3 regions of the Psychrobacillus mangrovi genome follow, and region 1 is predicted to be linked to each of the others. Evidence: predicted binding sites of a transcription regulator. Region 1 holds the regulator's gene; each other region holds the start of a gene.
The links. The regulator CtsR, encoded in region 1, represses protease genes until heat stress. The targets are predictions, from matches to a motif close to ATGGTCAATAAAGGTCAAACA.
Positions count from the first base shown of each region.

Region 1 (11,318 bases):
AATTCTGGATACCCTTCTAACTTCTCCAGTAAGTCCAACTTCTCCTATAAAACAGTCTGTTGGTGTAACCCCTGTATCTCTGAAACTTGATACAATACTTACTAGGACGGCTAAATCGATTGAAGGTTCGTCTAATTTTACTCCCCCAGCAACTTTTATATAAGCATCTTGCGTTTGTAACAGTAATCCCATACGTTTTTCAAGTACTGCCATAAGCAAAGAAATCCTATTTTGATCGATACCGGTTGCCATTCGTTTTGGATAATTAAAGCTAGATTGTGTCACGAGTGCTTGAATTTCCACTAAAATCGGTCTTGTTCCTTCCATCGAGGCAACAATGGCGGATCCGGCTGCTCCATGGGAACGTTCCTGTAAAAATAGTTCTGAAGGATTCAATACTTCTTTTAATCCTTGTTGTACCATTTCAAAAATAGCAATTTCGTTTGTCGAGCCAAAACGATTCTTTTGAGAACGTAAAATACGATAGGTATGATGGCGTTCTCCTTCAAAATATAAAACCGTATCTACCATATGTTCTAATAAACGAGGACCTGCAATTTGCCCTTCTTTTGTTACATGGCCTACTAAAAAGATTGCTATATTCTTTGTTTTAGCAATGCGCATCAGTTCAGCTGTACATTCTCGAACTTGAGACACACTACCAGGAGCGCTCGTCACTTCAGGATGGTGTACAGTTTGTATAGAGTCGACAATAACAAATCGCGGTTCTACACTTTCAATTGTTTCATTGATTAGCTCTAAATTTGTCTCAGAATATATATAGAGTTCCGCAGAGGTGACACCTAGTCGTTCTGCACGGAGTTTTGTTTGTCTGATAGATTCTTCACCAGATATATACAATACCCGTTCTCCTTTATTAGCAAGCAATGCAGAGACTTGTAGTAGTAAAGTAGATTTACCGATACCTGGATCGCCACCGATTAAAACAAGCGAACCCGGGACAATTCCCCCTCCTAGCACGCGATTCAGCTCCATTAGCTCCGTTTCTACTCGTGGTTCTTCTACTGTTTCTACAGAGATAATAGGTGTGGCTTTTTGCGCTTCTCCAGTGGAATGCTGAAAAGAACGTTTGGGTCCTTTTGAAACGATCTCCAACTCTTCTATCATCGTATTCCATCCACCACATCCAGGACATCTTCCCATCCACTTAGCCGACTCATATCCACATGAATTACACATAAATTTCGTTTTTCTTTTAGCCATTACTTCCTCCTATGTAAAAAAGCTTAAGCACCTGTGGAAGAGGAGTTCTGTCTAACTTCACGATAAAGTGTCGCAACAACTCATTCCCCGCTTCACATGGCCCCCCAATAAGCATAAGACAAAATTGGTTTTTATCTTATGGAAACATCTTCCTATCAGTTTATGGGGTTAGCGCTGTAGCTAGATTGAAAAAAAGGCATCCCTTTCGTAAAGTATGGAATGCCTATAATATTATTTTAACCTTCTGCAACTGTTTCTTTTGCCTTCGTGCGAACGACGAATTCATCATTCTCTACATCAAACACAACATGTTGACCAGTGAGCACTTCACCTTTGAGTAATTCTTCAGAAAGTCGATCTTCTACGTGTTTTTGTAATGCTCTACGCAATGGACGAGCACCATAAGCAGGATCATATCCTTCTGTTGTAATTTTTTCTTGAGCTGCTTCTGTTAATTCAAGTTCAATGCCTTGCTCTTTTAAGCGTTTTGCAAGCTGTTCTGTCATAAGTGTTACGATTTGTTTTAAATGTTCTCTTTCTAGAGAGTGGAATACGATCATTTCATCTAGACGGTTTAAGAATTCAGGACGGAATGCTTTTTTCAATTCTTCTAGCATTTTACCTTTCATATCTTTATAGTCTGTTTTTCCACCTTCATTTAAGTTAAATCCAACATGTTTATTGTATCTAAGAGCATCTGCACCAACATTTGAAGTCATAATAACAACGGTATTACGGAAATCTACAGTACGTCCTTTAGAATCTGTTAAACGACCATCTTCTAATACTTGAAGAAGAATATTAAATACATCAGGATGCGCTTTTTCAATTTCGTCTAATAAAATTACAGAGTAAGGTTTACGACGAACTTTTTCCGTTAACTGGCCGCCATCATCAAATCCAACATATCCTGGAGGTGAACCAACAAGACGAGAAGTTGAGTGTTTTTCCATATACTCTGACATATCTACTCGAATCATAGCATCTTCGTCACCGAACATTACTTCAGCTAAAGCGCGAGCAAGTTCTGTTTTCCCAACACCAGTAGGTCCAAGGAAAATAAATGAACCAATTGGACGTTTAGGATCTTTTAAACCTGCGCGTGCTCGACGGATTGCACGAGAAATTGCATCTACAGCTTCTGATTGTCCAATTACTCTTTCATGAAGCTTTTCTTCTAATTTTAATAACTTTTCAGATTCAGTTTGTGCTAGTTTCGATACCGGAACTCCCGTCCACATAGAAACAACTGCTGCGATATCTTCTACTGTCACTTCAGATTCTTCTTTGCCTTGTTTTTCTTTCCAAGTGTCTTTCATTTTTTCTAATTCATCTTTTAGTTTTTGCTCTTTATCACGGAAAGAAGCAGCTTTTTCAAATTCTTGACTTTGAACTGCAGCATTTTTCTCCGAACGAACCGCTTCTAATTTAGCTTCTAATTCTTTTAAATTAGGTGGTGTTGTATAAGAGCGAAGTCTTACTTTTGAGCCAGCTTCATCGATTAAATCGATTGCTTTGTCTGGTAAGAAACGATCAGAAATATAACGATCAGACATTTTTACCGCAGCCTCTACTGCTTCATCTGTAATTTTCACACGGTGATGCGCTTCATAACGATCACGCAAACCATATATAATTTGAATTGCTTCATCAACAGATGGTTCATCCACTTGAATTGGTTGGAAACGACGCTCAAGAGCTGCATCTTTTTCAATGTATTTACGGTATTCATCTAAAGTAGTCGCACCGATACATTGAATTTCTCCACGTGCTAATGCAGGCTTAAGAATATTTGATGCATCAATTGCTCCTTCTGCTCCGCCCGCTCCAATTAAAGTATGAAGCTCATCTATGAATAAAATAACATTTCCGGCTTGGCGAATTTCATCCATCACTTTTTTCAAGCGATCCTCGAATTCCCCACGATATTTTGTACCCGCAACGACCGTACCCATATCAAGCGTCATGACACGTTTATCACGTAGGATTTCAGGTACTTCATTTTGTACGATTTGTTGTGCTAGACCTTCAGCAATTGCTGTTTTACCTACCCCAGGTTCACCGATTAGTACAGGATTATTTTTAGTACGACGAGCCAAAATTTCGATAACACGTGTAATTTCTTTACTTCGTCCTATAACCGGATCCAGTGTGCCTTCTCTTGCAATTTGAGTTAAATCGCGTGCTAACCCATCTAAAGTTGGCGTACTAGCAGGCGCTGCACTATTGCTACCGTTGCCGTGCGATTGGTCTGAACTTCCTAATAATTGAAGAACTTGTTGACGTGCTTTATTCAAACTTACTCCTGCATTATTCAATACTCTCGCAGCCACGCCTTCACCTTCACGGATTAATGCAAGCAACAAATGCTCCGTTCCAATATAGGAATGACCTAACTTGCGAGACTCATCCACTGAAAGTTCAATCACTTTTTTCGCTCGTGGCGTGTAATGAACGATTGGACCAACTTCTTCGGTCCCTTTCCCAACTAACTCTTCAATTCCCGCTTCAATTACCTTTGGATCTACTTCGATTGCTTCGAGCGCTTTTGCTGCAATTCCGCTTCCTTCACGAATAAGACCAAGTAATATATGTTCTGTACCAATAGATTCATGCTTTAAACGAATAGCTTCTTCTTGTGCTAGTTGTAATACTTTTTGAGATCTTTGTGTAAATCGATTAAACATCATGCAAGTTCCTCTCCTTTTGTATTCAGTTTTTCTCCCATTTGCAACCGTTCCCTTAATAACTTCGCTCGAAACATATCTCGTTCCGAAGCATTTAATGTTGTTTCCGCATTCTTTTGAAGAAAACCAGGTTGCATAAACACCATACATTCATTCAAAATAGTTACATCTACGTCTTGAATAAGTCCCATATCTATTCCTAAACGTACATCTGATAAGCATTTTGCCGCTTCTTCTGTCGAAATAATCCGAGCAAAAGACAACGTACCTAGTGAACGGTATAACCTATCCTCTAGTGTATTGGCAGAATGATTTAATAGTGAATTTCTTGCTTCTCTTTCTTTTTGAATAATTTGTTCGGCAATACTGTGAAGATCGGCAAGTATATCCTCTTCTGTTTTACCTAGTGTCGTCTGATTTGACACTTGATAAACATTGCCGAGCGCTTCGCTGCCCTCACCGTATATTCCTCTTACAACCATTCCCAGTCTCGAAATAATTGTAACAATTCGGTTCATTTGTTTCGTCATTGTTAAAGCTGGCAAATGCATCATAACTGATGCTCGTAAGCCTGTTCCCGTATTTGTTGGACAACTTGTTAAATATCCAAACTGTTCATCAAACGCATATGGTAACTCTTTTTCTAATAATCGATCAATCTTATCCGCTTGATCATACGCTTCTTGTATTTGTAATCCCGAAAACAAGCATTGAATTCGGATATGATCTTCTTCATTGACCATTACACTGACAGACTCATCATCCGATAATAACACTGACCCTGTTTCCGGTGAATTGGCAAGTTTCGGACTAATTAAGTGCTTTTCTACCAACACTTGACGACTCAACTCAGACAAGTCTTTTATTTGGATAGAAGTAAAGTTCGCATGCAGTTCTTCATTTGCATCTAATAGAGTAGCCGAAACGGATTGGTCAATTTTATGCGCTTCATCTTCTGTAAATGCTAGTGGGAAGCGAAAGCCATTTAAGTTTCTGGCTAATCGTATTCTAGTACTCATAACTATATCTGAATGCTCTCCATTCCCCGCCATCCAGCTTGAGGGAGAATTATCTAAAAAGCGTTCAATTGACATGTGAATCGTCACCTCCATTTGCAAGCTTACTTTCGAGTTCTCTTACCTCGTCTCTTAACTTAGCAGCTTCCTCGAAACGTTCTGTTTCAATAGCGTCTTTCATTTGCAAACGAATAGCTTCAATTTTCTTCTTCAACGCTAGTATCTCCCCAAGTGCTCCTGGCGCTTTTCCGACATGCTTAGTATTGCCGTTATGCAATCGTTTAAATACATTGGGCAGTTGCTTTCTGAAGCTATTGTAGCAAGACGCACAACCAAACTTTCCTTCATCTAGAAAACGTTGGATCGACCAACCGCATTCATCACAAACTAATTGTGGTTTACTTTGTGTCTGGTGAACTGGCTGCTGATCTGCGTGACTGAACCAATTCGACAGAAGCTGATGTAGTGAGAGTGGATCCTGTTTATACTCTACGTAAAACGGGTGGAGACTATTAGCGCAGACTTCACAATAATGTCTCTCAAAGTGTTCACCGTTATGCACTTGTGTAACCGTTACTTTCGCTGGTCTTTGCTTACAATTTTCACAAATCACTTTTCAACACCCCGTTTATTTCACTTTTTTTCATATTTTAATGTTAATAACATAGCTCTCAAAATACGCGATCTCAATTCATCTCTTGCAGGAAGTGGGATCACAAGAGTTGTACGGTCCATCGCGGCTAAAATGAGCTTTGCTTCTCGTCTTGTAATAACTTCTTCATCGATTAATCGAAATACAATATCTTCTGTCATTGATTCAGATGCACCATTTTGTAAGCTTTGTATTATATGCTCAATCAAATCAGCCTTATTATGCGCACGGACGCGGAGAATTCGAATATATCCCCCACCACCACGCTTACTTTCAACTAAATATCCGCGATCTTGGGTAAATCGAGTATTAATCACATAGTTTATTTGTGATGGAACACATTGAAATTTTTCAGCAATTTCACTTCGCTTTATTTCAATTTGCCCCTTACTCTCTTCTTCTATAATTGACTTCAAATAACCTTCAATAATGTCAGATATATTTTTCATCTTCTCACCTCTTCTCGCAAACTGACTTTGACTAACTTTGACTATATTATAACGAGAAATTTTTAGATGTGCAATTGATATGATTCGTATCGATATAGACAAAAAACTACTAACCGAATCGGTTAGTAGTAGTTAGGTTGTATCAAAGGGACCACTTGTATTCCACAAATCTTTTATTTGTATATTAATTGTGTAATAAAGAAGCTCGGTTCTATTTCAATATCATTTATTTTTTTGAATCCGAAACGTTCGTACAATTGAATAGCAGGAGTATTTTTCGCTCCAGTTGAAACTTCAATGTGCTGATTTTCCTTTTTGATTTCTAATACATACTTTAATAATGCGGATGCAATTCCTTTACGAAAAAAGTTCGGATGTACAACGAGTCTGCAAATATCTATAAGTCCGTCAGTTATCATAAACGATATAAAGCCGGTCAATTGCGACTCATCATAATATCCAACAAAAATTTCCTTTGAAATCATTATGTTATGAATAGTATCCTTAAGCTGAGGAATTCCATTAAATCCGATCAGCTCTGCCTCAATTTTATAAGCAGGCAATTGAATTTCTAAAATCTCCTTAGCAACTTTCTCTTCTTGATGATGAAGGGACTGTATCAACCTAAAAACTCCTTTAAGTAACAATCATTTTTTCTTTTTATAGTTACTTCTTTGTATTTTGGTCACTTGCTTCCATTTGTCTCGTTCTACTTTTCGAGCGACGATATCATTTTTTCTTTCAATATGCGCAAGCTCTTTTAATAGCTTCAAATAGCTTTTATATCGTTCTTCTTTGAGTGAACCTGTTGTAATTGCTTCTCGTATTGCGCATCCTGGCTCTTTTTGATGTTTGCAATCACGAAAGCGGCATTCATCCGCTAGTTCTTCAATATCTTTAAAACTTGCACTCACACCTTCACTACTTTCCCATAGTTGGAATTCTCTCATCCCAGGTGTATCTATCAATAGTCCACCACTCGGAAGCAATGATAATTCACGGTGTGTCGTTGTATGACGACCTTTACTGTCATCTTCCCGAATATTGCTAACGGCCATTACTTCTTCTCTAGATAATGCATTTATTAAGGATGATTTACCCACACCTGAGGATCCTAATAGTGCTCCTGTTTTACCAGCTGATAATAGTACCGAAAGTTCATCGATTCCTTCGCCTGTAACGCTACTCACTGTAAAAATATCTACACCAAAAGCGACAGACTCCACTTCATTAATATAATAGGCAAGATCATCACAAGTATCTTTTTTCGTAAGTACCACAATCGGTGTAGCGCCTGAATCCCATGCTGCTAATAGATAACGCTCTAATCTACGGACATTAAAATCGTGATTTAGAGACATTACAAGAAACACATAATCCACATTGACCGCTATTAATTGAATATCAGTCGTCATGCCAGCCACTTTTCTTGAGAACTGTGAACTACGTGGAAGCACTTCTTGAATTATTCCTTTTTCTTCGCCTGGCATTCGATCGAGCACGACCCAATCCCCCACTGCTGGAAATGCCTCCCGGTCATGATCAAATTTAAATTTTCCAGATAGAGAACATAGCCATTCTCCTTCATTTGTTATGACACGATACAAATTTTTATGTTCAAGCAGGACACGCCCTGCAATTCCTTGTGAAATCATTTTTTCTTCCCATTTATTAGTCCAACCATATTTTTCGATTAAATTCAATTTTGCTTCCTCCTAATTTTAGACACTAAAAGCGCAAGCCGCTCTATCGGCGACTGGAGCTAGACAATAAAAAAACCATGACTGCACGAATCAGCAATCATGGTTTCCCCGGTCATTAGTAAAGAAGCGCATCAAAAAGTTTACGAAAAACATTTGCAGTATAAGCAAATGAAAAGCATATTCGTTTTACAATTAGAAACACATAGAGTGGGACATCATGAACTTACCGATTCGTTGATTCGTATATACACTTGCCATAATGCCTCACTCCTTTCCTTAAGTTGTTTTCAGAATACAATAAGAATTGCTAATATGTCAATAACAATTTATGCAGTTACATCGCGTTTTGTGAATGACCAGTAACTAATCACTAAAAATAGTACGACATATGCCAAAATTACAGTGATTGAAAATGGCATCGATAATCCCTCAATCATTGGTCGACCATTTCCAATATACTGACTCAAGTCTGTGTTCGCAAACAAGATATACTTTGGAAATTCAAATCTCACCGATAACAGATATGTTATATTTACACCCATAAACATAAGGAAGATCGATATCCCAATTGCAAGAGAACTTGAACGGAATACGGAACCGATCATAAACGCAAGCGTTCCAATTACAAAAACATTTACAAGCGACAGTCCAATTAATAATAATAGTCTTCCCCAAAAAGAAACTTCTACTATCTGACCATTTAGTACTTCTAAATTTGTTCCAGGAGCAGAATCAAAGAAAATAAACGCTCCTATTACTCCGAAAATAAGCATAATGATGGAAATTACTGTTGCAAATATCTCGACCGTCAAAAGTTTGGAGGTGAGTATTTTCCACCTTTTCACCGGTCTCGTTAATAGCATTTTTATTGTCCCTTGCGAAAACTCGGACGCTACAATTCCTGCTGCTACAACTACAGTAAATAACGTGATAAACGAAAGATACTCAGGAACTGTGTTTAAAAATCCTTTTACACTATTTGAACTAATTGGCGCAACATCATTCTCCAATCGATGTTTCTCGAGTGCCAATTGGTCACCTATTCTTTCCTTTTCCTCACTAGGCAAGTTAGGAATCGCCATTTGTTCTTCCAAAGCTTTAACCTGACTTTGAGAAATTTGCTTCCAATTTTCACTAGGCTCTATTTGGCTTTCCATCCATTTTGTTATGCCTGCTGAACCAATCATTAATAACGCAATGAGCACTACCATTACCCAGGTAGCCTTTTTACTCCATAGCTTTAGCCATTCATTTTTTATGAGATTCAGCAATTTGTCCGCCTCCTGTCATTTCTAAAAATTGATCTTCTAACGTTTTTCTATGTGGATGCAAAGAATAGATTTGCAAATCATTCGAAACCATTTCTGCAACTAAAACAGGAACCTCTTTCGTTTCTATTGGAAGAAGATAGCCATTTTCATACGCTTCTACTTTTATGTTTTTAGAAGCAAAGAATCCAAGTGCTTGATCCTTTGGAGTAGCTTCCACGTAATAATGCGATTCTTGTTCTTCTTTTACTTCTTTAATAGAAATTAGTTTCCCATTTTGAATGACAGCGATTCTATCACACATCAATTCTATTTCTGCTAATAAGTGACTAGAAACAAAAATAGAAACGTCATCTTCTATAGATATTTTACGTAAATACATACGGAATTCACGAATTCCAGCTGGATCTAATCCATTCGTAGGCTCATCTAATATCAAGAATTTTGGTCGATGCAAAAGTGCTTGGGCAAGACCTAGGCGTTGACGCATACCGAGTGAATAGGTAGACACTTTCTCATGAATTCTATTTTGAAGACCTACTTGAGCAATTACTTCGTCTATTCGATCTTTTGTTACATTTTTGTTCATTCGTGCAAAATGAACTAAATTTTTATAACCACTCATAAACTTATACATTTCCGGATTTTCAACTATTACACCGACTTTACTCATCGACTCTTCAAAATTTGTTGAAATTGCTTGCCCATCGATAAAAACCTCTCCAGATGTAGGCTTCATGAGTCCTGTCATCATTCGAATTGTCGTTGTTTTACCAGCTCCATTAGGACCTAAAAATCCGGTAATTTGACCTGGCAACAAATCTAAACTAAGATCATCAATAATTTTCTTTTTCCCAATAACTTTCGTTACATTTTGAAGTTTAACTATTGGCTTTGTTTCCATTGATCTCACCTTCCCTAAATAGACGCGTCATCCACGTCGTAATATCTATTCTCTGTAACTCACGAATAGCTTCCACTGGCTCATTGGCAATAATATTACCATCACGTAATACAACGATATTGTCTAAAATAGGCTCCACATCTTTTAACTCGTGTGTAGACAAAATGATCGTTTGTGATTCGGTATCTACAAATTGGATAAACCCTTTAATAATGGATTGTCTTACCATAGGATCTAAGCCCGATAAAGGTTCATCAAGAAGATAGTAATCCACTTCTCTTCCTAGGGTTGCAGCAATTTTAGCTCGCCCTCTGTTCCCTTTCGAAAGTTTTTTTAGTGATGCGTTCAAATCAATGTCTAAAAACTGTGCCACAATACATGCTTTATCAAAGTTAAAATCAGGAAACTGAGAATCATAATACTGAAATAATTGCTTAACTGTAAAATATGGATAAATTTCATCTGCATCAGGCAGGTAAGCTACATGATTTGCTGTTTTCTTCGAAACATTTACCCCATCAAGTGTAATCTTACCATATTGTGGCAGAGAAACCCCAGACATAATCTTTAACAATGTAGACTTTCCGCTACCGTTCTCTCCCACCAGTCCAATAATCCTACCCCTTGGTAAAGTCAATGTAATATTCTTTACAGCTTCTTTTTTCCCATATTTTTTTGTTACATTGTTAAATTGAATCAATCTAATTCACCCCTGTTTCTTTTGGAAATTTGAACAATTACTTCTTGTTCGGTAAACCCAAAAGACTCCATTTGATGAATAAAGTTGGTCACTAGACTTTGCATCATCTCTTCCCTTAATTCTTCTAGCCGCTGCATATCATCCGTCACAAACGTCCCCTGCCCTCGCTTAGTTTCTGTAAGGTGCATCAGTTCCAATTCCTTATACACCCTTTGCATCGTGTTTGCATTCACGCCAAATTCTAGTGCATATTCTCGAACAGAAGGTAAACGATCGCCGGGCTTTACGCTCCCCTTCAGTAAATCGCCAAATATTTTCTCCATAATTTGTTGATATATTGGTTTATCCGGTAAAAAATCCATTTTATTTATCCTCTCACTTTCTTATCAAAAGCATATACGGAGACAATAAATAAAAACGTAAAAAAGAGAATCTCAAATACTATATCACCTATGAAAATGTTATCGGGCAAATGGTAAGTAATATAAAAATTTTCAGAAGACACTTCTCCTAGACCTATTTCGGGGAGCTTTACCGCTCCGTAGTCGGTTAAATTTCTGTAAAAATTTGATTCTATAAACTTTGTGTAATAATGAAAGGCAATAAAATATAAAATGACTGCCACAACATTTGAAAAGATAGCATTGATTTGGCGAATCATTCGTGCAACTACCCACATAGCAAAAATTCCAATTGTAAAAGTAATAGTTGATAA
Region 1 is NZ_JBAWSY010000015.1:11,836-23,153, reverse strand. Features, by position in the region: gene radA (DNA repair protein RadA) at 1-1,224, opposite strand, end outside; gene WAX74_RS15775 (ATP-dependent Clp protease ATP-binding subunit) at 1,461-3,914, opposite strand; gene WAX74_RS15770 (protein arginine kinase) at 3,911-5,005, opposite strand; gene WAX74_RS15765 (UvrB/UvrC motif-containing protein) at 4,995-5,141, opposite strand; gene WAX74_RS15760 (CtsR family transcriptional regulator) at 5,561-6,028, opposite strand; gene WAX74_RS15755 (GNAT family N-acetyltransferase) at 6,202-6,651, opposite strand; gene rsgA (ribosome small subunit-dependent GTPase A) at 6,676-7,731, opposite strand; gene WAX74_RS15745 (ABC transporter permease) at 8,058-9,002, opposite strand; gene WAX74_RS15740 (ABC transporter ATP-binding protein) at 8,980-9,903, opposite strand; gene WAX74_RS15735 (ABC transporter ATP-binding protein) at 9,881-10,603, opposite strand; gene WAX74_RS15730 (GntR family transcriptional regulator) at 10,600-10,965, opposite strand; gene WAX74_RS15725 (hypothetical protein) at 10,971-11,318, opposite strand, start outside.

Region 2 (11,318 bases), on a different contig from region 1:
CATATATTAGCAGCATTTACAGAAGCAAACGCTGATGCTGCACTCGCAGCTTCCATCTTTCATTTTAAAGAAACTAGTGTACGTGAAGTGAAAAATTACGTTCGTGAAAGAGGAGTAGATGTAAAATGACAAATTTAAAATTTGATGAAAAGGGTCTTATTCCTGTGATAGTTCAACATGCTATTACAAGAGAAGTTTTAACCCTTGCTTATATGAATGAAGAAGCATATACAAAAACAGTAGAAACAAAGGAAACTTGGTTTTTTAGCAGAAGTAGACAAGAATTATGGCATAAAGGAGAAACTTCAGGAAATACGCAACAAGTTATTTCTATTCGTTCAGATTGCGATTCAGATGCGTTAGTAGTAGAAGTTTTGCCTACTGGTCCTGCTTGTCATACAGGAGAAGAAACTTGCTTTCATAATACTCTAGAAAAATTGGACAATACAGTTGGATACAATGTTATTACATCCTTAATTAATATTATTGAGGAAAGAGAACAAACGATGCCAGAGGGTGCATATACTACTTATTTATTTGAAAAAGGCGTAGATAAAATATGTAAAAAGGTTGGAGAAGAATCTGCTGAAGTCATCATTGCTTCTAAAAACAATGATTCGGAGGAATTAAAGTGGGAAGCGGCAGATCTACTTTATCACTTGCTTGTTTTATTACAAAACCAAAAAGTTAGCTTTTACGATTTACTACAAGTGCTTCAAAAGAGACATGAAAGTAAAAAACAAAAATAACAAATTAAGTAGTAGTTTTTGTAATTAATATAAAACACATAAAAAACTACTGTTTATGATATACTGAGGGATATACTAATAAGGGACGTTACATACGTTCCTTATTATTTTTCGGAGGTTATCTTGAATAAAAAACGTAAAAATGATCTAAAAGAAAATATTATTTCGTTTTTGCCAAATGGCGATTACTACTATAAAAAAGCATTAGGCGAACTACAAAAAGAGCAATATAATAAAGCACATAAATATTTGAAAAGAGCGGTTGAATTAAGTCCAAATGACGCATCTATCTTATTACAATACGCAATACTACAGATGGAATTAGATAATTTTGATAAGGCACATGAACTTTTAAGAGATGCAAATGTGTTGAACCCAACAGAACCAGAAATTGTCTTCCTTCTTGCAGAAGTGAATGCCCATTTAGGAAACTTTATAGATGCCAATCGTTTTGCTAGAGAGTATTTAGAAATGGATATTCACGGAGAATATACGGAAGAAGCAATGGAGATTGTGGATTTTACAGAACAAGATAATTTAGAGCTACTAGATACCGACAGTCCTTCTAGTGAAGCACTTTTTCAACAGGAAAAATCTCGGAGATTAATGGAAGAAGGAAACTTTAAAGAAGCAGTGGAATTGCTTGAATCCATCATTACTGATAATCCTGAGTTTTGGGCGGCTTTCAATAATTTAGCATTAGCTTATTTTTATATTGGTGAAGAGGAACAAGCAAAAGCTTTACTCCATCAGGTATTGAGTGAAAACAGAGGGAATATCCATGCGCTTTGTAACTTGGCTGTCATCCATTATTATGAGAAAAATACCGAGGAATTAGAAGAGATTACAGGTATTCTTTCGAAAATAAATCCTTACTTTGTAGAGCATCGCTACAAATTAGGTGCTACTTTTGCGTTAATCGGAAAGTACGACGAAGCTTATAAATGGTTAAGAAGTTTACAGCGTAAAGGATTCGAAGGCGATCCCGGGTTTTATTTTTGGCTATCGCATTCTGCTTATTTTGCTGGTCATGAGGAAATTGCGAGAAATGCATGGAAAACTTTGCTGAAGTTAGATCCAGAAAAAGCAGGATTTGAACCTTGGTTGCCTCAGATGAAGGATATAAATAGTAATGGTTCAGAACATCAAAGGGAGTTTATTTTAGAAAAACTTCAAAATAAAGATGTGAGTGAACGAATATTTGGTTTTTATCTACTTGGTAAATCTAAGCATCGCCAAGAGATAATTTCTCATCCCCAATGGATTAAAGTTGATGAGTTAACGACAATGGAAAAGTTATTCTTAGCGCAATCATTAGGACATTCGTTTGATGAAAAATCGGTTGCTGAAAAAGCATTTATGCGAGCAATTGCAGCAACGGATTTGTTGTATGACAAACATAAACCTCTTACTCAGCCTGTTACGTACCTATTTCAAATGTGGTTCGTTTTAGTTGAACGAGCTCTTGAAAAGGGTTATGGATTTAAAAACCCTAAAGCGTTGGCAGCTGCAACTGAGTATATGTATGAATCTTCTCGTTCCAAAAACGTTACAAAAAAACAGTATGCAGATCAGTATGGAATTACAACAAACACACTAACAAAATATGTGAATGAATTAATGCAATTCCTACCACTTTTTGATGTTTAAGCAAAATAGTTGAAGTAAGCATAGAATTCCTTTAGATTGAGTGTTAGTAGAAGTGTAGGGGGAATTAGCTATGACAGAAGAAAAAATTTATGATGTAATAATAATTGGAGCTGGACCTGCCGGAATGACTGCTGCAGTTTATACGTCACGTGCAAATCTATCAACTTTGATGATTGAACGTGGTATACCAGGTGGACAAATGGCGAACACAGAAGAAGTAGAAAACTATCCAGGTTTTGAAACTATTTTGGGACCAGAGCTTTCGACAAAAATGTTCGAACATGCAAAAAAATTCGGTGCAGAGTATGCATACGGTGATGTTGCAGAAATAATTGATGGTACTGAATATAAAACAGTAAAAGTTAGCGGAAAAGAATATAAAGCATCAGCAGTAATTATTTCTTCTGGTGCAGAATATAAGAAAATGGGGATACCAGGGGAAACTGAACTTGGTGGACGCGGAGTAAGTTATTGTGCAGTATGTGACGGCGCATTCTTTAAAGGAAAAAACCTTGTTGTTGTTGGTGGTGGAGATTCTGCTGTTGAAGAAGGTGCCTTCTTAACTAAATTTGCCGAAAAAGTGACAATAGTTCACCGCCGTGATGAGCTACGTGCACAAAAAATCTTACAAGATCGTGCTTTTGCAAATGAAAAAATAGATTTTATTTGGAACACGACTCTAAAAGAGATTCATGGTAAAGATGGTAAAGTAGCAAGCGTAACTTTAGTTTCAACTGTTGATGGTTCCGAAAGAGATTTTGAAACTGATGGGGTTTTTGTTTACGTAGGAATGTTACCACTAACGAAACCATTTAATAATCTAGGGATTTTAAATGAAAATGGTTATATCGTAACAAATGAAAAAATGGAAACATCTATACCTGGCATTTTCGGAGCAGGGGATGTACGTGATAAAATGCTTCGTCAAATTGTCACAGCAACAGGAGATGGAAGTATCGCTGCACAATCCGCACAACATTATATCGAGAATTTGAAAGATAAAAATGTTACAAACGTTTAATTTTAATTAATGTTATTTTAATTCGTTTGTAACCTTCCTGAAACACATAAAGTGTATAGTAAGAAATATAAATTGACCCCCTTTTTATATAGAATTTTTTGGACAGGCTGTTTCTCGATTTTAATCGATGAAGCAGCCTCTTTTTTTGATTTTCATGTATAATATAAAGTATTAAGTATTTATTGGTTTGGAGTGACTATTACGTGCAACGAATCGCAAATTTACTCGTATATAAAAATGGGCAAGTTCTTTTATTAAAAAAGCCTAGAAGAAACTGGTATGTTGCTCCGGGTGGTAAAATGGAGCCAGGTGAATCCATTTTTAGTGCTGCAGTCCGAGAGTACACAGAAGAAACGAATACAACTCCAATCCGTCCACATTTAAAAGGAATTTATACAATGGTGATTGAAGAGGATGGAGAACGAATTGATGAATGGATGCTTTTCACCTTTATTGCAAGAGACCTAGAAGGAACACCTTTTAAAGAAACAAAAGAAGGTGTTTTAGAATGGCATCCGGTAGAAGAGCTAGAAGTCTTACCTATGGCAGAGGGCGATCGTACAAATCTACTTTTTGCCGTTAAAGAGCACGGTGTTCAATATGGTACATTTGTATACACGCCTGACTTTACCCTACTAAAAGAAACGATTCAGCAATCATCGGAGGGAGAAGTAACTAATGGATAGTCAACAAAAGCTTGAAACAGAAGTAGTCATAATTACCGGTATGTCTGGAGCAGGGAAGACGGTGGCGATTCAAAGCTTTGAAGATCTTGGCTATTATTGTATCGATAATTTACCTCCTGAACTTTTAGGTACATTCATTAATCTAATGATGGATTCGAATAAACAGCCTCGCAATATTGCTGCCGTGATGGATTTACGTGGGGGAGAAATGTTTAATACGTTAGTTGATTCGATTAACAGCTTACAAGAAGCAACGTCAGTAACACCTAAAGTTTTATTTTTAGATGCGCAAGATGAAGCATTAGTTAGAAGATATAAAGAAACTAGACGATCTCATCCTCTAGCGAACTCAGGCCTTCCTTTAGATGGGATAAAAAAAGAAAGAGAATTACTTTCTGACCTTAAAGGAAGAGCTCAATTTATTTATAATACTTCCAAAATGAAGCCACGAGAGCTACGTGAAAAAATACAAGACGAATTCTCACCAAAAGGAAGCAATGTTTTTACAGTCAATGTTATGTCATTTGGCTTTAAACATGGGCTTCCTATAGATGCGGATTTAGTATTTGATGTACGATTCCTTCCAAATCCATACTATATTGAAGAGTTACGTTTAAAATCAGGACTGGATAAAGAAGTATCAAGTTACGTACTAAAGTGGGTAGATACAAAAACGTTAATTGAAAAATTAACAGATTTGTTTCAATTCATGATTCCACAATATAAACGAGAAGGTAAAACGCAGCTAGTCATTGCATTCGGATGTACTGGGGGACAACATCGCTCCGTAACTCTAGCCGAATACTTTGGTAAACTATTAAAAGCAGAAGACAAAACAATTATTACGCATAGAGATGTTACTATAAGAAAGGAATGAAGTAATGGATCGTACGAAACACCAAAAAAAGAAAATAGTAATTATTGGTGGTGGTACGGGATTATCTACTTTACTTCGTGGTTTGAAGAAATTTCCACTTGAAATTACTGCAATTGTCACTGTGGCAGATGATGGAGGAAGTTCTGGGCGCTTACGGGATGACTATGATATTCCACCACCCGGTGATGTTCGAAATGTATTAGCTGCACTTTCAGATGTAGAACCACTAGTAGAGGAAATGTTTCAGTATCGTTTTTCCGACTCAACTGAATTAGAAGGTCATTCTTTAGGCAACTTAATGCTTGCAGCCTTGACTTCCATTACAGGAGACTTTGCCAATGCGATTCGAGAAATGAGCCATGTATTAAAAGTACACGGGAAGGTACTCCCAGCTGCTAATCAAATAGTTACGCTTCATGCAGAATTTGAAGACAAAACCATCATTAGTGGAGAATCTAAAATCCCACAATATGGACATAAGATAGAAAGAGTTTTTATTACTCCTTCTGAGGTAAAGCCGTTACCGGAAACAATTAAAACTATATTAGATGCGGATATTATTGCTATTGGACCTGGTAGTTTATATACAAGTATCCTTCCTAATTTATTAGTAAAGGATATAAAGAACGCAATTAATCAATCAAAAGCAAAGAAAGTATACATTTGCAATCTGATGACGCAGGCAGGAGAAACGAGCAATTATTCGGCTTCTGATCACGTTCAAGCACTTATTGATCATGTAGGAGAAAACTTTTTAGATACCGTATTAATTAGCAATGAAAATATTCCAGAAAATGTACAATTCTTATACAAACAAGAAAAAGCTTCTCCTGTAAGAATAGATGTAGAAAAATTAGAAACATTAGACATAGACATCGTTAAAAAAGATATTTCAGTTGTGTATGATGGAGCAGTTCGTCATGATGCGACGGAAGTAGCCAAATGGCTAGTAGAATATGCTGGTTAAATTTAATCACCGCAAATAGTCTCTAGCAAGAAAGGGGGAAACGGTTATGTCGTTTGCTTCTGAAACAAAAAAAGAAATGACCCAGGAAGAGTCGAAACCTTGTTGTTCGAAAGCTGAACTTTCTGCGCTTATTCGAATGAACGGTTCTCTATCATTTAGCAATAAAATGCTGAGTTTAGATGTCCAAACTGAAAACGCAGCAATTGCTAGAAGGCTATATACATTGATAAAATCATTATATCCCTATAGAGTAGAATTACTTGTTCGTAAAAAAATGAGATTGAAAAAGAACAATGTATATATCTGTCGCGTCCGTGAAGGGACCAAGAACTTACTAGAAGATTTAAAAATATTGAAAGAGAATTTTCAATTTGAGTATTCTATTTCAAAGGAACTTGTAAAGAAGAATTGCTGTAAGCGCGCTTATCTTAGAGGAGCATTCTTGGCGGGTGGTTCTGTTAATAATCCAGAAACATCTTCTTATCATTTGGAGATTTATTCTTTATATAAAACTCATAGTGATGCATTAGTGGAACTAATGAATGAATTCGAGCTGAATGCAAAAACAATCGAAAGAAAAAAAGGCTATGTAGCTTATTTAAAGGAAGCAGAAAAGATTTCTGATTTTTTAAGCATTGCTGGAGCACATAATGCACTATTAAAATTCGAGGATGTACGAATCATTCGAGATATGCGGAACAGTGTAAATCGTCTGGTTAACTGCGAAACAGCTAACTTAAATAAAACAATCAGTGCGGCAATTAGACAAGTAGAAAATATCCGATTTATTGAAAATACGATTGGTTTAGACCAACTTCCTGAAAAATTAAGAGAGATTGCAAGGTTGCGTGTTGAATACCAAGATGTTACATTGAAAGAATTAGGTGAAATGGTTTCCACTGGAAATGTAAGCAAATCAGGGATAAATCATCGTTTACGAAAAATAGATGAAATTGCGGACGCACTTCGCAGGGGCGAGACAATTTAGTGAAATGGAGAGTAGAAAAATGACAGAAAAACAGGTCGAAGTGAAATTACCAGCCGGACTACAAGCGAGACAGGCAGCTTTATTTGTCCAAGAGGCTAATCGTTATATTGCAGATGTTTATCTAGAAAAAGATACGAAAAAGGTAAATGCGAAAAGTATAATGGGAATAATGAGCTTGGCTATTAGCAAAGGAATCACTGTAACTTTAAGTGCAGATGGTTCTGATGAGGAAGAAGCAGTAGAAGCATTAGCAAAATTTATTTCCCATGAAAATTAATAAAGAGAGCGCCCAACTAGTCAGTAAAGACGAAAAGGCGGTCTTTTTATTTTGGTTTGTAAATTAACATTGAGGAGATGCAGAAAGTAAAGGGGCTTACCTAGTTTGTGTCCGGATAAAATTATTTCTGACCGGATAGATAAAAATGTGTCCGGATAAAATTAGTTTCTGTCCGTATAGAATATTTTCCGTCCACATAAAAAGTTTTCTGTCCATATAGCATCTTTTACTCATTTTATACTTAGGAAATCATAACGGAAATATAGAAAAAGAGTGGAGGGAAGTGACCGAGTCACTTTCCTCCACTCTTTAAACGTTTAACAGATAAAATACAAGTTACAATTTTCTTATTAAGATTTCTTCATTTCACTACGGTCAATAATATGGTCGATTAAGCCATATTCTTTTGCACGTTCAGCTGTCATGAAATTATCACGATCTGTATCTCTTGCAATCACTTCGATTGGTTGACCAGTGCGTTCAGAAATAATGTGGTTTAATTTATCACGTAAATGTAAAATGCGTTTTGCAGCAATTTCGATTTCAGTTGCTTGCCCTTGTGCTCCACCAAGTGGTTGGTGAATCATTACTTCAGCGTTAGGAAGCGCATAGCGTTTTCCTTTTGCTCCAGCTGTTAGTAAGAATGCTCCCATGGAAGCAGCCATACCGATACAAATTGTTTGTACATCAGGTTTGATGAACTGCATTGTATCGTAGATTGCCATACCAGCTGTGATACTTCCACCTGGACTATTGATGTAAATAGAGATGTCTTTTTCCGGATCTTCTGCTTCTAGGAATAATAATTGAGCAACGATAGAGTTTGAAACGTTGTCATCAATACCACTTCCAAGCATAATAATACGGTCTTTTAATAATCGAGAGTAGATGTCATATGCACGTTCTCCACGATTTGTTTGTTCAATAACTGTAGGAATTAAATTCATCCTGATTGCCTCCTTCAAAGGTGGTTTGATTATTTGATTACTGAGAAGAGTTCCCTCAGTTGTAACTTTATCATACACATTAAGGTCAAGGAAGGTCAAATATTAAGCATTGAAATGATAGCTTGAATTATTTGCATTCCATTTGTATAATAGATAAGTCGCTTGCCCTCGTAGTTTAATGGATATGACACAAGATTCCGGTTCTTGGGATGGGGGTTCGATTCCCTCCGAGGGCGTATTTCACTCTTATTGGATTAAGATTGAAAACTTTCGTTAATGCTCTAATTCGTTGGTATAACAACGTTTTAGAGCGTTTTTTTTAAAACAATTTTATGAACGCCTATTTATAAAAGATTTTTTTTCATATTCACTATCATTACCGAGGGCGTTACAAATCAAACACTCTACACAAGCTTTATATGTGTAGAGTGTTTTTTTTATTCATTTTTCTGTCGTCTGTTAAAGGAAACGGCGTAGGCTTCATGGCGAAAGTGTAGGATTGGATCATTTGGTAGCTCGATGCCTGTTGTCACAATCGTTGGGTCGAATAATAGTTTTTCTTTAGGTTGAAATGGTTTTAATATATTAAGCTGTCCAACGTTTATTTTTGCACGATCATCCGGCCATGGATCTGTAGGGTCATCTGTTGGGTCACTTTCCAAACCTAAGCGAATGATTAAATTAAAAGAAACCTGTCCATTAATTAATCGATATTCGAGGTCTTCACTAAGATAGTCAGGGGAAAATTTTTTTGATGGCTTTGTCTCGGATTTTACAGGTTGCCATTCGTATTTGATCGCTTGTCGTTTGCCATCTCTATTTACAAAATAAAAGGCATGTATAGGGTAATAGTTTAGCAGTGCATAACTCGTAGGTGGTTGTTTCATTTGTTCCTTTAGTGCAAGTATTATGTTTTTTCTTTCGGGATATTTTTTTAGGATATTTGCTATACCGAGTCCTAGATCCACCTTATCTAGACCTGTTTTGTCAGCGGTAAGTGTTTTTAACATGTCTATAAAGGACTCAGGATCTTTCGTTACAAACATGGGAACCGTTGTGCTTACTAAATGGCTTGTCGTACCATCTGGTAAATGAAATAGGACAGACATCCCTTTAACAGGAGAAAGAAAATCTGCTGCTGACGGATTCGGAGGACTGTTAGAGAATCGTACAGTTACAGGAACTTCCTGGTCTTGGAGATGACCTGCAATAGTATATGGTTTTGCATTTCCTGTAGGAGTAAAAATTGCCTCATAATAGTGTCCCTTTGCATGAGCACGACGAGCGCCAGGGAAGGTACCTTGAATTTTTTCTAAAGTATCTATTGCTTCAGTTGGCAATCTGTTGTGATGTTCATTTGATTTATTTATATGAATCACCTCTTTTAATATTTATAAATAGCCATCCTATCCATCATTACCACTGATAAATTATATTAAACAATCTGAAACTTATAATTCTTTTTACCGTATATGATTGTATGTTTTACATTTTAGAGTTAAAGGTACATTAAGACTATACTTAACTAGAGGTGAATGGAAATGAAAAAGTTATTGGGGCCGATAGTGGTCATTGTAGTCATCATTGCAATTTTTGCAGCCATATTAATACCAAGTTACAACGGTTTTGTAAATGGAGAAGAAGATGTTAATAATGCATACGCTCAAATTGAAAATCAATTACAGCGCAGAATGGATTTAATTCCAAACTTAGTGAACACAGTGAAAGGTTTTGCGGCACATGAAGAAGAGGTGCTTGGTAACATTGCAGATGCTCGTTCGAGATTAGCGGGAGCAGGTACACCCGAAGAACAAGCTGCGGCAAACGATGCGTTGTCTGGAGCATTAAGTAGACTATTAGTCGTTGTAGAAAACTATCCAGAGCTGAAAGCTGATGCAAACTTCAAACAATTAATGGATGAGTTAGCTGGAACTGAAAATCGTTTATCCGTAGCTAGACAGGATTATAACGGAGTCGTTTCAGAATATAATAAAAAAGTAAAAAGAATGCCAGGAAGTATTGTAGCTTCTATTTTTGGCTTTGATAAAAAAGAATATTTTAAAGCAGACCCAGCAGCACAAGATGCTCCAGTCGTTGATTTTGAAGGAGATGGAGAGTAATGATAAAAGTTGCGCGTATGCTCATAGTTGCGCTACTTTTATGCATTTCTTTTCCCTTAGTGACAGTAGCTGCATCTGAGATACCAGAACCAATTCCAGGTGAACTATATGTTCAAGATTATGAAGGTTATTTGTCTGAAACAACAAAACAACAGATTGAAGAGTTGGGTTCAAATCTTGACAATGCTACAGGTTCACAGATTGTTGTCATGATTATCAATTCGTTAAATGGTCAAGATGTTAATCAATTTAGTGTTGATGTCATTAGAGAATTTGGTATTGGTGATCAAGAAAAAAACAATGGTGTTTTATTCGTAATTGAGACAGATCCTACTAAGAAAGGAAACAGAGATGTATATATTACAGTAGGGCAAGGTTTAGAAGGTGCATTACCGGACGGGAAGATTGGTCGTATCCTAGATGAATATACGAAGCCATATTTAAATCAAGGTGCTGTAGAGGATGCAGTACTTTCTACGTATCAAGTTCTCTACAATGAGGTTGCAACAGAATATGGCTGGGACGGAGAATTAGTAGAACCGAAGAATCCTGCTACGTCTGATGGAGGTTTTTCATTTACAACTATTATTGCAATCATAGTTGTTATTTATATTATCTTCTCCATTACGAATGGAGGAGGTAGAGGGGGTCCTGGTGGACGTCGTCGTTCTCGATCCATAATGTTCGGACCTGGAAGTTTCGGTGGAGGTTTCGGAGGTGGAAAAAGTTCGGGTGGAGGTTTTGGCGGCTTCGGAGGAGGCAGTTCCGGAGGCGGTGGAGCTGGACGTAAGTGGTGAATCCAGACTGTTGAAAAATGCTCGAGTACTAAGTAATATTATATACAAATTAACGCTCAAATTTTTTGGGCGTTTCTTTCTTCTCAGGAGGCGAATTTTAGTGGAAGTCAATTTTTATACAAGACCAGGATGTCATTTATGTGATGATGCAAGACTTATGTTAAAACTCGTACAAGAAGATATTTCATTTGAAATAAATGAAGTGAATATTGAAGAAGATGATGAATTGCATGAAAAGT
Region 2 is NZ_JBAWSY010000008.1:114,257-125,574, forward strand. Features, by position in the region: gene hisF (imidazole glycerol phosphate synthase subunit HisF) at 1-129, shown strand, start outside; gene hisIE (bifunctional phosphoribosyl-AMP cyclohydrolase/phosphoribosyl-ATP diphosphatase HisIE) at 126-749, shown strand; gene WAX74_RS12525 (tetratricopeptide repeat protein) at 873-2,399, shown strand; gene trxB (thioredoxin-disulfide reductase) at 2,470-3,420, shown strand; gene WAX74_RS12535 (8-oxo-dGTP diphosphatase) at 3,624-4,106, shown strand; gene rapZ (RNase adapter RapZ) at 4,099-4,983, shown strand; gene WAX74_RS12545 (gluconeogenesis factor YvcK family protein) at 4,988-5,950, shown strand; gene whiA (DNA-binding protein WhiA) at 5,997-6,938, shown strand; gene WAX74_RS12555 (HPr family phosphocarrier protein) at 6,958-7,215, shown strand; gene clpP (ATP-dependent Clp endopeptidase proteolytic subunit ClpP) at 7,566-8,162, opposite strand; tRNA gene WAX74_RS12565 (tRNA-Arg) at 8,327-8,398, shown strand; gene WAX74_RS12570 (catalase) at 8,600-9,541, opposite strand; gene WAX74_RS12575 (LemA family protein) at 9,704-10,282, shown strand; gene WAX74_RS12580 (TPM domain-containing protein) at 10,282-11,079, shown strand; gene WAX74_RS12585 (glutaredoxin family protein) at 11,180-11,318, shown strand, end outside.
Region 2: a site for CtsR is predicted at 8,244-8,264, ahead of clpP (ATP-dependent Clp endopeptidase proteolytic subunit ClpP). Genes of this name have one in related genera too.

Region 3 (11,318 bases), on a different contig from region 1:
GTCACCAGGCATAAATTTCGCCATAAAAAATATTAATAAACTTAAGACAAGTAACTGTGGAATCATGATTAATACTCGTCTTACGATTGTTTTCCACATATTAAATGCCCCCCTTTTCATGAGCATTCATCGCTACTTGATGTGATTCGTTTAATTGTTTTAAATCATAAACTTTTCCATTTTCATCGTAATAACTTTTATGATTTACAACGTAATCTGACTCAACTTTAATTCTTTCTCTTTTTCGGATGTCTCGTCCTATCGGATTTACATCTGGAATTGCAGATAATAAACGCTTTGTATAAATATGTTGAGGATTATTATAAATATCATTTCGATTTCCAGACTCAACAAAACGTCCTTTATACATAATCGATATATGGTCGCACATATGTTTCACGACGCCTAAATCATGTGATATAAACAAATAGCTAAGTCCAAATTCCTGTTGGATATCTTTCATAAAGTTAAGAACTTGAGCCTGCACTGAAAGATCAAGAGCGGAAACTGGTTCATCTGCTATGATTAATTTTGGATTACATGAAATTGCTCGAGCTATACCGATTCTTTGTTTTTGTCCTCCTGAAAACTCATGTGGATATTTTAATTTCACATCTTCGCTCATTCCAACTATCGCTAAAAGTTCGTTGACTTTGCGTTTTTCTTCATCTGGAGATAATTTCAAAAAATTACGAATTGGTTCCGCAATAATGTCTTGAACTCTTTTCCTAGGATTTAAACTAGAGTGAGCATCTTGAAATATCATTTGAATATCTCGATTATAAGAAGAGTCAAAACTTCGACGCTTATGTGTCACGTTCTCTCCTTCATATATAATTTCCCCAGAAGTAATTTTTTCCAGACCAATAATTGCTTTCCCGGTAGTTGATTTACCACAACCTGATTCACCAACTAATCCATATGCTTTTCCTTTTTCAAATTCTAGGCTGATACCATCTACTGCATAGACATTATCAATAACTGTATTAAAAAATCCACCTCTAATAGGATAATGGACATGTAAGTCATTAATTTTCATAAAGCTCATTTTGCTATACCTCCCTCTTCACTTTCAAAGTGAAAGTGTTTCCAGCAAGTACATCTTACTAAATGACCTGGAGAAACTTCATGAAGTGTTGGATTTTCTTCATGAGCTACAGCTGGAATCCATGGAATTCGTGCGGAAAAACGACATCCATTCCGTGGAAGTTTCATGAGAGATGGCACCATTCCTTGAATAACTTGTAGCTTTTCATTTTCACTATTCATTTGTGGAATAGAATTGAATAGTGACCTTGTATATGGATGCTGCGGATTTGAGAAAAGTACTTCAACTGGAGCTTCCTCAATAATTTGACCTGCATACATAACTGCAACGCGATCGGCTACTTCTGCTACAACACCTAAATCATGTGTAATTAAAATAATTCCTGCTTCTGTTTCTGCTTGTAAATCTTTTAATAGATCTAGTATTTGAGCTTGAATCGTTACATCTAAAGCAGTAGTAGGTTCATCAGCAATTATTACTTTAGGTTTACATGAAATTGCTATTGCAATAATAACCCGTTGTCTCATTCCTCCCGAAAGTTGGTGAGGAAATTGTCGAGCAACACGCTCAGGATTCGGTATACCTACTTGGTTAAGTAATTCAATTACTCTTTTGTTCCGAGCTTCTTTAGTCATTTTTGTATGAAATATTAAGCTTTCTTCAATTTGTTCTCCGATTCGCATAAGAGGATTTAATGCAGATAATGGATCTTGAAAGATCATCCCAATCTCTTCGCCTCTTACTTTGTTAAATTGTTCTTCATCAAGGGTTGCTAGATTCACTCCGTTGTAATTAATCTCACCTTGTACTCTTGTTTTAATGTGGTTATGAAGTCCTATAATCGATGTTGCTAATGTACTTTTCCCACAACCTGATTCTCCAACAATAGCAAGAATCTCATTCTTCTTTAATGTAATCGATACGCCATCAACTGCATCGTAATATGTATCTTTTATTCTAAAACCAGTGTGTAAGTCTTTAATCTTTAAAAGTTCACCAGTCATATTTATAATTAAGCTCCTTTCACAGCATGCAACTTTTTACTTATAAATCCTCATTAATTCTTTTGGCTTCTAATAAAATTTTTTTTATAACTGTATACACAACCCTAAATTTCAATTTTTCTGTTAATTCAACCCTTAAGTGTAAATTCTATTACAGGTTTGTTACAATCGCAATACATTTTTTTGATTATTACATCAATTTACTCTTTTTTGAAAATGTAAAATTATCTACTAATTCAATATTATCAACTGTTTTAATTACCTTTTTTAATTTTAAAAAAATTTTTATCAGAGTAAATTACAATGTTTTTATCTACAAATTTCGACACATAAATGGAAAAAAAACAGTCAACACTTTAATGATTCAACCTGCTAGACTATTGAAATACGAGCATTCTTTTAAGTAAAAATAAAAAGAGTATTTTCCAATTCAACTTGGAAAACACTCTCTTTTTTAGATATTTTTCAGTAACAAATATAATAAAAATTTATTGGTATTAATAATTATTTTTTGAAAAGTATAGAAGCATTATGACCACCAAAGCCTAAAGAATTACTCATTGCGTACTGAATATTCGCTTCTCTAGCCTCATTTGGAACATAGTCTAAATCACAGTCTGGATCTGGTGTTTCTAAATTCATTGTTGGAGGCAATATTCCTTCTTTTAAAGCTAACACAGTGAATATTGCTTCAACCCCACCAGCAGCACCTAGTAGATGGCCTGTCATAGATTTAGTAGAACTCATTGCTAATTTATACGCATGTTCTCCAAAAACAGTTTTCACAGCCATTGTTTCGAATTGATCATTATATGGTGTGCTCGTTCCATGCGCATTAATGTAATCAACCTGTTCAGGGGTAACACCAGCATCTTCAAGTGCTTGTTTCATAGCACGAGCTGCCCCTTCTCCTTCTGGTGCTGGAGCAGTTATATGATGTGCATCACCTGTTGATCCATATCCAATAATTTCAGCATATATTTTAGCTCCGCGAGCTACTGCATGCTCATATTCTTCTAAAATGATAATACCAGCACCTTCTCCAATAACAAATCCATCACGATTTGCATCAAAGGGTCTAGAAGCTGTTTGTGGATCTGTATTCAATGTAAGTGCCGTGTTTGAACAAAATCCAGCTACAGACATATGAGTAATAGGTGATTCAGCACCACCTGTTATCATTACATCTGCATCTCCACGCTCTATAACTTTAAATGCATCACCAATCGAATTTGTACCTGATGCACATGCAGTTACAGTACAAGAATTAATCGCTTTTGCTCCGAAATGAATAGAAACTTGACCTGCTGCCATATCAGGAATCATCATTGGTACAAAAAACGGGCTAACACGACGAGTACCTTTTTCTAAAAATACACGAAACTGCGCTTCGTATGTTTCCATTCCACCAATACCAGAACCAATCCATACTCCAGTTCGAAGCCCTAATTCCTCTGTAATTGTTAAATTTGCATCTTCCACAGCCATGATAGATGCCGCAAGTGCATAGTGTGTAAAGCGATCCATTTTACGTGCATCTTTTTTCTCAATATATTTCTCTATATCAAAGTCTTTCACTTCAGCGGCAACTTTTGCTGGAAACAGACTAGCATCTAGTCGTGTAAGCATTCCTACACCGGATTTACCTTCTTTAATACCAGCCCATGTAGTTTCTATATCATTTCCAAGCGGTGTAACTGCCCCTAATCCTGTTACTACTACTCTACGTTTCGTCATGAATATTCATCCTTCCGCAGTTGTTTATTATTTTCCCCATTTTAATGCAACAGCACCCCAAGTTAGTCCACCACCAAAACCAACCATAACTATTACATCGTCATCTTTTATTTTACCATTATCTACTTCTTCCTTTAATGAAAGGGGAATAGATGCAGACGATGTATTACCATACTTATGAATTGTTTTAGACATTTTTTCAACAGGTAGCCCTAATCTTTCTCGTGAGGCATCCATTATACGAATATTTGCTTGGTGAGGAATTAACATATCAATGTCTTCTTTTGTTAAACCAGCTTTCTCTGTAACATTAACTGCTGACTCACCCATTTGTCTAACAGCAAACTTAAATACTTCTCTACCATTCATAACAAGATAAGGTCCATCTTGGTATAAATGCTTACCACCACTACCATCTGCGCCAAGCTCAAATGATAAGATTCCTCTTCCTTCTGATACTTTACTTACAACAGCAGCTCCAGCTCCATCACCAAATAACACAGCAGTATTTCGATCTTCCCAATCTGTTATCTTAGAAAGTTTTTCTACTCCAACTACGAGTACATGTGAATACGTATCAGATTCTACGAACTGTTTCGCTGTAACTAATCCATATATAAATCCTGCGCATGCTGCTGAAATATCCATTGCTGCTGCGTTTGTTGCACCTAGCTGATGTTGCAACATGGTAGAAACACTTGGAAACGGTTGATCTGGAGTTACTGTAGCAACAAGAATTAGCCCAATTTGCTCTGGAGAAATCCCAGCACTCTCGATTGCCTGTTTTGCTGCTTTATATGCTAAATGAGAAGTATCTTCTTCCTCTCCTGCAATTCTTCTCTCTTCTATACCAGTTCTAGTTCTAATCCATTCATCAGATGTATCAACTTTTTTCTCAAGGTCTGCATTAGTTAAAATATGCTCAGGTGAATAAGTTCCTAAACCAATTATTCCTGCATTCACGAAAGTTCCCCTTTTCTTATAATCTATTATTAGTACCTGGTATTAATAATAACGAATATATGAACATTTTTCAACAACATAGTTTGAAATCGTAAATATTCTTTTGAATTAGGAAGGGTTATGATATGATTAACTTAGTAAAAATAGCATGAGGTGAATGAAATGAAATATATTATGACACTTGTATGGTCCGTAATACTAGTTTCTATGTTAAATTACGTAGTGAGCTCTGTTCAAAACGTAGACTTTGATTTAAACAATGGCTTAATTATGTCTATTCCGGTTGCAATTTTGGTTATCCTTATCACTGCAATCCTTCCAAATGATCCAGTACCTACACCAGAACATCATTAAAAAACGCAATAATAATTTAACATGTTTTCGAAAGGCAATGAACAGTCTTTTGGCTACATTATTACCGATGAATTGTTTAAAAGGAGGCTCGTGACTACGTCACAAGCCTCCTTTTTTTCTCGAAAATTTTATGACATTTGTCCGTTCGTTGTCAGCCTACAAATTTTGGAATCGGTCAATCGGCTATTTGGACTTGTTCATAATTTTGATTTTTGTCATCATTTTCTTTTACTCAAGATTGTTCTTCCTATGTATAGAAAATAATAAGGTAGCATTTTATTGGTTTGGAGAAGCGTCCGCTCGACTCCTGCGGGAAAGCGAGACAGACGAGACCCTGCAGGAGCGTATTAGAGGAAGGAAGGCTAAGGGCGCCTCGTCCTGAGGCGAAGCCTTCATGACCAACATCCTGTTGGCCCAAGCGGCTCGGCGCTCGCCCGCGGAAAGCGAGCGGTAAGCTTAGGAAAACCTGATCTATCCTATTTAAAACAAATTTTGGGGTTCTCTTTAGTCTGACAGCTCCCTTTCTTCAGGAGCTGTCAGACTGTCTTACTATTTAATTATTAATTGATTATCTTCAATCTCTGCAACAATTGTACTTCCCGGAAGAATCGTTCCACCTATTAATAGCTTTGCTACAGCAGTTTCTAAATTTCTTTGTATAAAACGTTTTAAAGGTCTAGCCCCAAATGCAGCGTCTGTACCTTCTTCCACTATCCACTTAATCACTTCATGATTTACTTGCAAGTTGACCTCTTGTTCTTGTACACGATCTTGCAATTGTTTTACATATTTTTCAGTGATTTTTTCAAAATGATGAATAGTTAATGAATGGAACATGATAATGTCATCTAATCTATTTAATAACTCTGGTTTAAAATGCTCTCTTAAAGCGCCCATTACAAGACTTTCTTCCTCTTCGTCAATGACTCCTGTCGTATTTCCAAGATATTGAGAACCGATATTAGAAGTTAGAATAACGACCGTATTTGTAAAATTAACTATACGTCCCTGGCTATCTGTAATTCGGCCATCATCCATTAGTTGTAATAAAATATTCGCAACATCAGGATGAGCTTTTTCTATTTCATCTAATAGTACAACAGAGTATGGATTTCGACGAACTGCTTCTGTTAATTGGCCACCTTCTTCATACCCTATATATCCTGGAGGTGCTCCAACTAAACGAGAAACACTATGCTTCTCCATATATTCAGACATATCAATACGGATAAAATGCTCTTCCGAATCAAATAGATTTGCAGCCAACGATTTAGCGAGTTCTGTTTTCCCTACACCAGTTGGTCCTAAAAATAAGAAGGAACCAATTGGTTTTTTAGGATCTTTTATACCAGCTCTTGCACGCCAAACCGCTTCAGTTACTAATTGTACAGCTTGTTCTTGTCCAATAACTCTTTCACCAAGTGTCTCTTTCAAGCGAAGGAGTTTTTCTCTTTCTCCTTCGACCAATTTCATAACTGGAATTCCTGTCCATCTGGATACTATAGAAGCAATTTCTTCGGAAGTTACTTCTTCGCGTAACAAACGGGTATCAGATTGATTATTTATTTGCTGTTCATATACTTGCAATTCTTTTTCTAATGAAGGTATTTTCCCGTGACGTAGCTCAGCTGCTTTATTTAAATCATACTTATTTTCTGCTTCTTCCAATTCTCTTCTAAAACGATCCAGTTCTTCTCTTTTTTGCTGAATGACTTGAATTGCTTCTTTTTCCTGCTGCCATTTATTTCGCATTTCTCTAGTAGATTGTTCTAATTCCAATAAATCTTGACGTAACTGTTCTAATCGTTTTTGACTGGCAGCATCTTTTTCTTTCATTAATGCTTGTTCTTCAATTTGAAGCTGCATTATTTTTCTTGTCACTTCATCCAATTCTTGAGGCATAGAATCTATTTCTGTTCGAATCATCGCACAAGCTTCATCAACTAAATCGATTGCTTTGTCTGGTAAAAAACGTTCAGTAATGTATCGATTTGATAATTCTGCAGCCGCAACAATTGCTCTGTCATGAATACGTACACCATGATGTAATTCAAAACGTTCCTTCAGTCCACGTAAAATAGAAACTGTATCTTCAACAGATGGCTCTCGTACAAGAACTTGTTGAAATCTTCTTTCAAGCGCTGGGTCTTTTTCAATATACATACGATATTCATCTAACGTAGTTGCTCCTATACAATGTAATTCTCCACGAGCGAGCATCGGTTTTAACATGTTACCTGCATCCATTGCACCGTCAGATTTCCCTGCACCTACTATTGTATGGATTTCATCTATAAATAATATAATTTGTCCTTCACTTTCTTTAACTTGCTTCAAAACAGCCTGTAAACGCTCTTCAAATTCTCCACGATATTTTGCACCTGCAATTAAAGAACTCATATCAAGCTCAAAAATATCTTTATCTTTAAGGCCCTCAGGTACGTCTTTTCGTACAATTCGTTGTGCCAAGCCCTCTACAATAGCAGTCTTTCCAACTCCAGGCTCTCCAATAAGCACTGGATTATTTTTAGTTTTTCTAGATAATATACGAATAACATCCCGTATTTCTTGATCTCGTCCGATAACAGGATCCATTTTTCCTTCTTTTACTGCAGTGACTAAATTACGTCCGTATGTTTCTAATGGACTTTTTTCATCTTGTTGCTTCATTTGCATAACCAACCATCTCCTCTTGAAATAGTTTGACCTTTTTTGACTAATGTAATTATAATATTTTCTTATATTATTTGTAAAGAAAAGCGATTTTTCCTATGTGCATAGGGTTAATATGCTATTATTGTTATACAAATGGAAAGGTTGTGATTAGTAATGAGCGAGGGCACTTCTTTGTTTGAAGGTATACATTCATTATTTGACCAATTTGGTTCCATTATAAAAATTGAAAAGGATCGTCCTATTTTTAATGAAGGGGAACGTTCTGATGAAGTGTTTTATATCGTTTCTGGGTATGTTAGAATTTCGAAGGATTCAGAGAGCGGACGAATATTCACTCTAAAAATTGTTGGACCTGAAAGTATTATTGGGGAAACATCTGTTTTCTGTGAAACTATATACCATTCGGTATCTGCACACGCAATTGAGCCTACTCAAATCTATGCTCTTCCAAGAACGAAACTGGAAAAATTTTTAACGTCTTCTTCCTCACTCATGATGGAATGGATGAAAATTGTACAAACGAATAATTTCAAGAACGAAACTAGATTTAAAGATTTATTGTTACATGGAAAAAAGGGAGCTCTCTTTTCTACCTTGATACGTCTTTCTAATACGTACGGAATTCAACAAGAGGATGGAAGTATCTTAATCGATCATCACTTAACTAATCAAGAATTAGCAAACTTTTGTGCAACGAGTCGAGAAGTAGTGAATCGAATGTTAAGTGATCTTAAAAAATCAGATATTGTTACAATGAATAAAGGAATTATAACCATTCATAATTTAGACTATTTACGCAAAGAAATTGAATGTGATAACTGTCCATTACACATATGCCGAATAGATTAAAAGCGGAAGACGCCTAGGCGCTTCCGCTTTTCTTTTTATCTTATTCCTAATGCAATTTTAGCATATCTAGACATATTTTCTTTTGACCATGGTGGATTGAAAACGATATTAACTTCTGTTTCTTTTACTTCTGGTAATTCGCCAAGTGCGGTTTTCACTTGATCCACAATCATTGGACCCATTGGACATCCAATGGAAGTAAGCGTCATCGTTACGGTTGCAATCCCTTCATCTGTCAAATCAACATCATATACCAAACCTAAATTAACAATATCAATACCCAGCTCTGGGTCAATAACATTTTCTAGAGCACCCATCATACTATCTTTCATATCTTGATCCATTTATATAAACCTCCTTGATACTTTATTTCATCATAACAAACTACGTTCTTTAAGCCAAATTGTTTGCTAGCCATTTAGTTGCTGCGAGTAACCCTTTTCGAGTAACGGCATGCCCAGCTGATTTATCTTTTAAAAATACTAAGTTTTCATTTCCATATTGTTTCATATAAGATTCAATAAAATATGCAGTCGGTTCAAAAGGAACGACCTGATCTTTTACTCCGTGCCAAAAGAATAGTGGTTTATTTTCTAAATTCTTCATATGTATAGAAGCATCAAAAGTTGATAGTGTTTGGAACATATTATCTTTTTCTTCCGCATTCAAAGGTATTGTAAATCCTTTTTGTTCAAATTGTTCGATTTGTGCCTTTGCTAATTGAACGTAGCCCGGGGTACCCATCATTATAGCCGCAGCGTCAATCCAAGGATAAGCTGTTAAGCAGCCGAGTGTTGTAATACCTCCCATAGAAGTTCCTGCAATGCCGATTTTTTGTTCGTTTCCAAAGCCTCTATTATTTAATTCCTCTTTTAGTTTTCCTACTTCTTCTATAGAAGTTAATACCGTTTCCCAAAAGCGGAGACTTATTTCTACTTGATCTAAATTTTCATCTCTTTCACCATGTAAATGAGCATCTGGTAATAATACTCGACATCCTGCATTTACTAATTGGTAAGCATAGTGTAAATTATGCTCCTTTGCGCTTTCAAAACCATGTAAAAAAATTATAATTGGCGAATTAATGTTCGTTTCTTCATTATATATATGAAGTAGAGGTATATTACCCCAAGTATCCGATTGTACAATCATTAAAGAACCGCCTCCCCTATTTAATATTATATTAACAAAGTAAATGGGAATTTACAAAAGACCCGTTATTTCATTTTGACGTTTATTCATGAAAAGGATACACTTTACAGTAGAATGAAAGGAGATAGTTGTATGCAACGTCACTTAATTGTGTTAGACCTAGATGGTACTTTACTAACAGATGAAAAAATAATATCAGATAAAACTAAAAAAACGATTTTACAAGCAAAAAACGAAGGTCATGAAGTAATGATTGCTACCGGAAGACCTTATAGATCTAGTGAAATGTATTATAAAGAGTTAGGCTTAAATACACCAATCGTCAATTTTAATGGAGCATTTGTTCATCACCCAATGGATACTTCTTGGAAGACTGTACATAGACCAATCGATTTGCATGTTGTGAAAGAAGTGGTTGAGGCAGTTCAAAACTATTCAATTAAAAATATGCTGGCAGAAGTGTTAGACGATGTGTATTTACATAATCATGATGAAAAAATGATTTCTGCCTTCGCTCTTGGAAATCCACAGATTACAACTGGTGATTTACGTACCTTTTTAAAAACCGATCCAACAAGCTTACTGATTCATGCCGAAGAGGATTCTGTAGACTTGGTGCGTAAACATCTTCAAGATGTACATGCAGAAGTAATCGATCAACGTCGTTGGGGAGCTCCTTGGGATGTAATTGAAATTATTCGAAATGGTTTAAACAAAGCGGTTGGATTAAAAATAGTATCGGAATATTTAAATATTCCAAAAGAAAACATCATCGCATTTGGGGATGAGGACAATGATTTGGAAATGATTGAATATGCTGGAGTTGGTGTTGCGATGGGAAATGCCATATCGCCACTTCAAAATATTGCAAATGAAATTACATTAACGAATAATGAAGATGGTATCGCAGAATTATTAAAAGATAGATTAAAATTAAATATCTAAATTAGGGGGATGGAAATGAGATTATTCGCTGATAGTGCAAGTGATTTACCAAAAACTTTTTATGAGCTACATAATGTTGTATTAGCACCACTTAGAGTTCATATTGATGATCAAGAATATGAAGATGTGATTGGAATTGATTCAAATGAAGTGTATGCTGCAATTCGTGCAGGTAAACAGCCCAAAACATCTCAAGCCTCACCTGAACTTTTTTTAAGATTATTTGAAGACCTTGCAAAATCGGGTGAAGAAGGATTATACATTGCCTTCTCTTCAGAGTTATCTGGAACTTATAGTACGGCAGTAATGATGCGTGAGCAGTTGTTAGAAACATACCCAGAATTAAAATTAACGATTATTGACTCAAAATGTGCATCTCTTGGTTATGGACTATTAGTAAAAGAAGCTGTTCGTTTAAGAGATGAAGGTTTAGACCTATCATTTGTCGAGGAGAAAATTAGATTTACAGCTAAACATATGGAGCATCTCTTTACAGTAGAAGACTTAGATTATATGGCACGAGGCGGTAGAGTTTCCAAAGCAAGTGCTTTTATTGGTGGACTACTTAATATTAAACCTCTTCTTCATAT
Region 3 is NZ_JBAWSY010000004.1:155,739-167,056, reverse strand. Features, by position in the region: gene opp4B (oligopeptide ABC transporter permease) at 1-99, opposite strand, end outside; gene WAX74_RS08440 (ATP-binding cassette domain-containing protein) at 101-1,048, opposite strand; gene WAX74_RS08435 (ABC transporter ATP-binding protein) at 1,045-2,052, opposite strand; gene fabF (beta-ketoacyl-ACP synthase II) at 2,557-3,789, opposite strand; gene WAX74_RS08425 (beta-ketoacyl-ACP synthase III) at 3,817-4,752, opposite strand; gene WAX74_RS08420 (YjzD family protein) at 4,915-5,106, shown strand; gene WAX74_RS08415 (ATP-dependent Clp protease ATP-binding subunit) at 5,656-7,782, opposite strand; gene WAX74_RS08410 (Crp/Fnr family transcriptional regulator) at 7,936-8,631, shown strand; gene WAX74_RS08405 (metal-sulfur cluster assembly factor) at 8,667-8,975, opposite strand; gene WAX74_RS08400 (prolyl oligopeptidase family serine peptidase) at 9,025-9,783, opposite strand; gene WAX74_RS08395 (Cof-type HAD-IIB family hydrolase) at 9,916-10,728, shown strand; gene WAX74_RS08390 (DegV family protein) at 10,744-11,318, shown strand, end outside.
Region 3: a site for CtsR is predicted at 7,806-7,826, ahead of WAX74_RS08415 (ATP-dependent Clp protease ATP-binding subunit). Genes of this name have one in related genera too.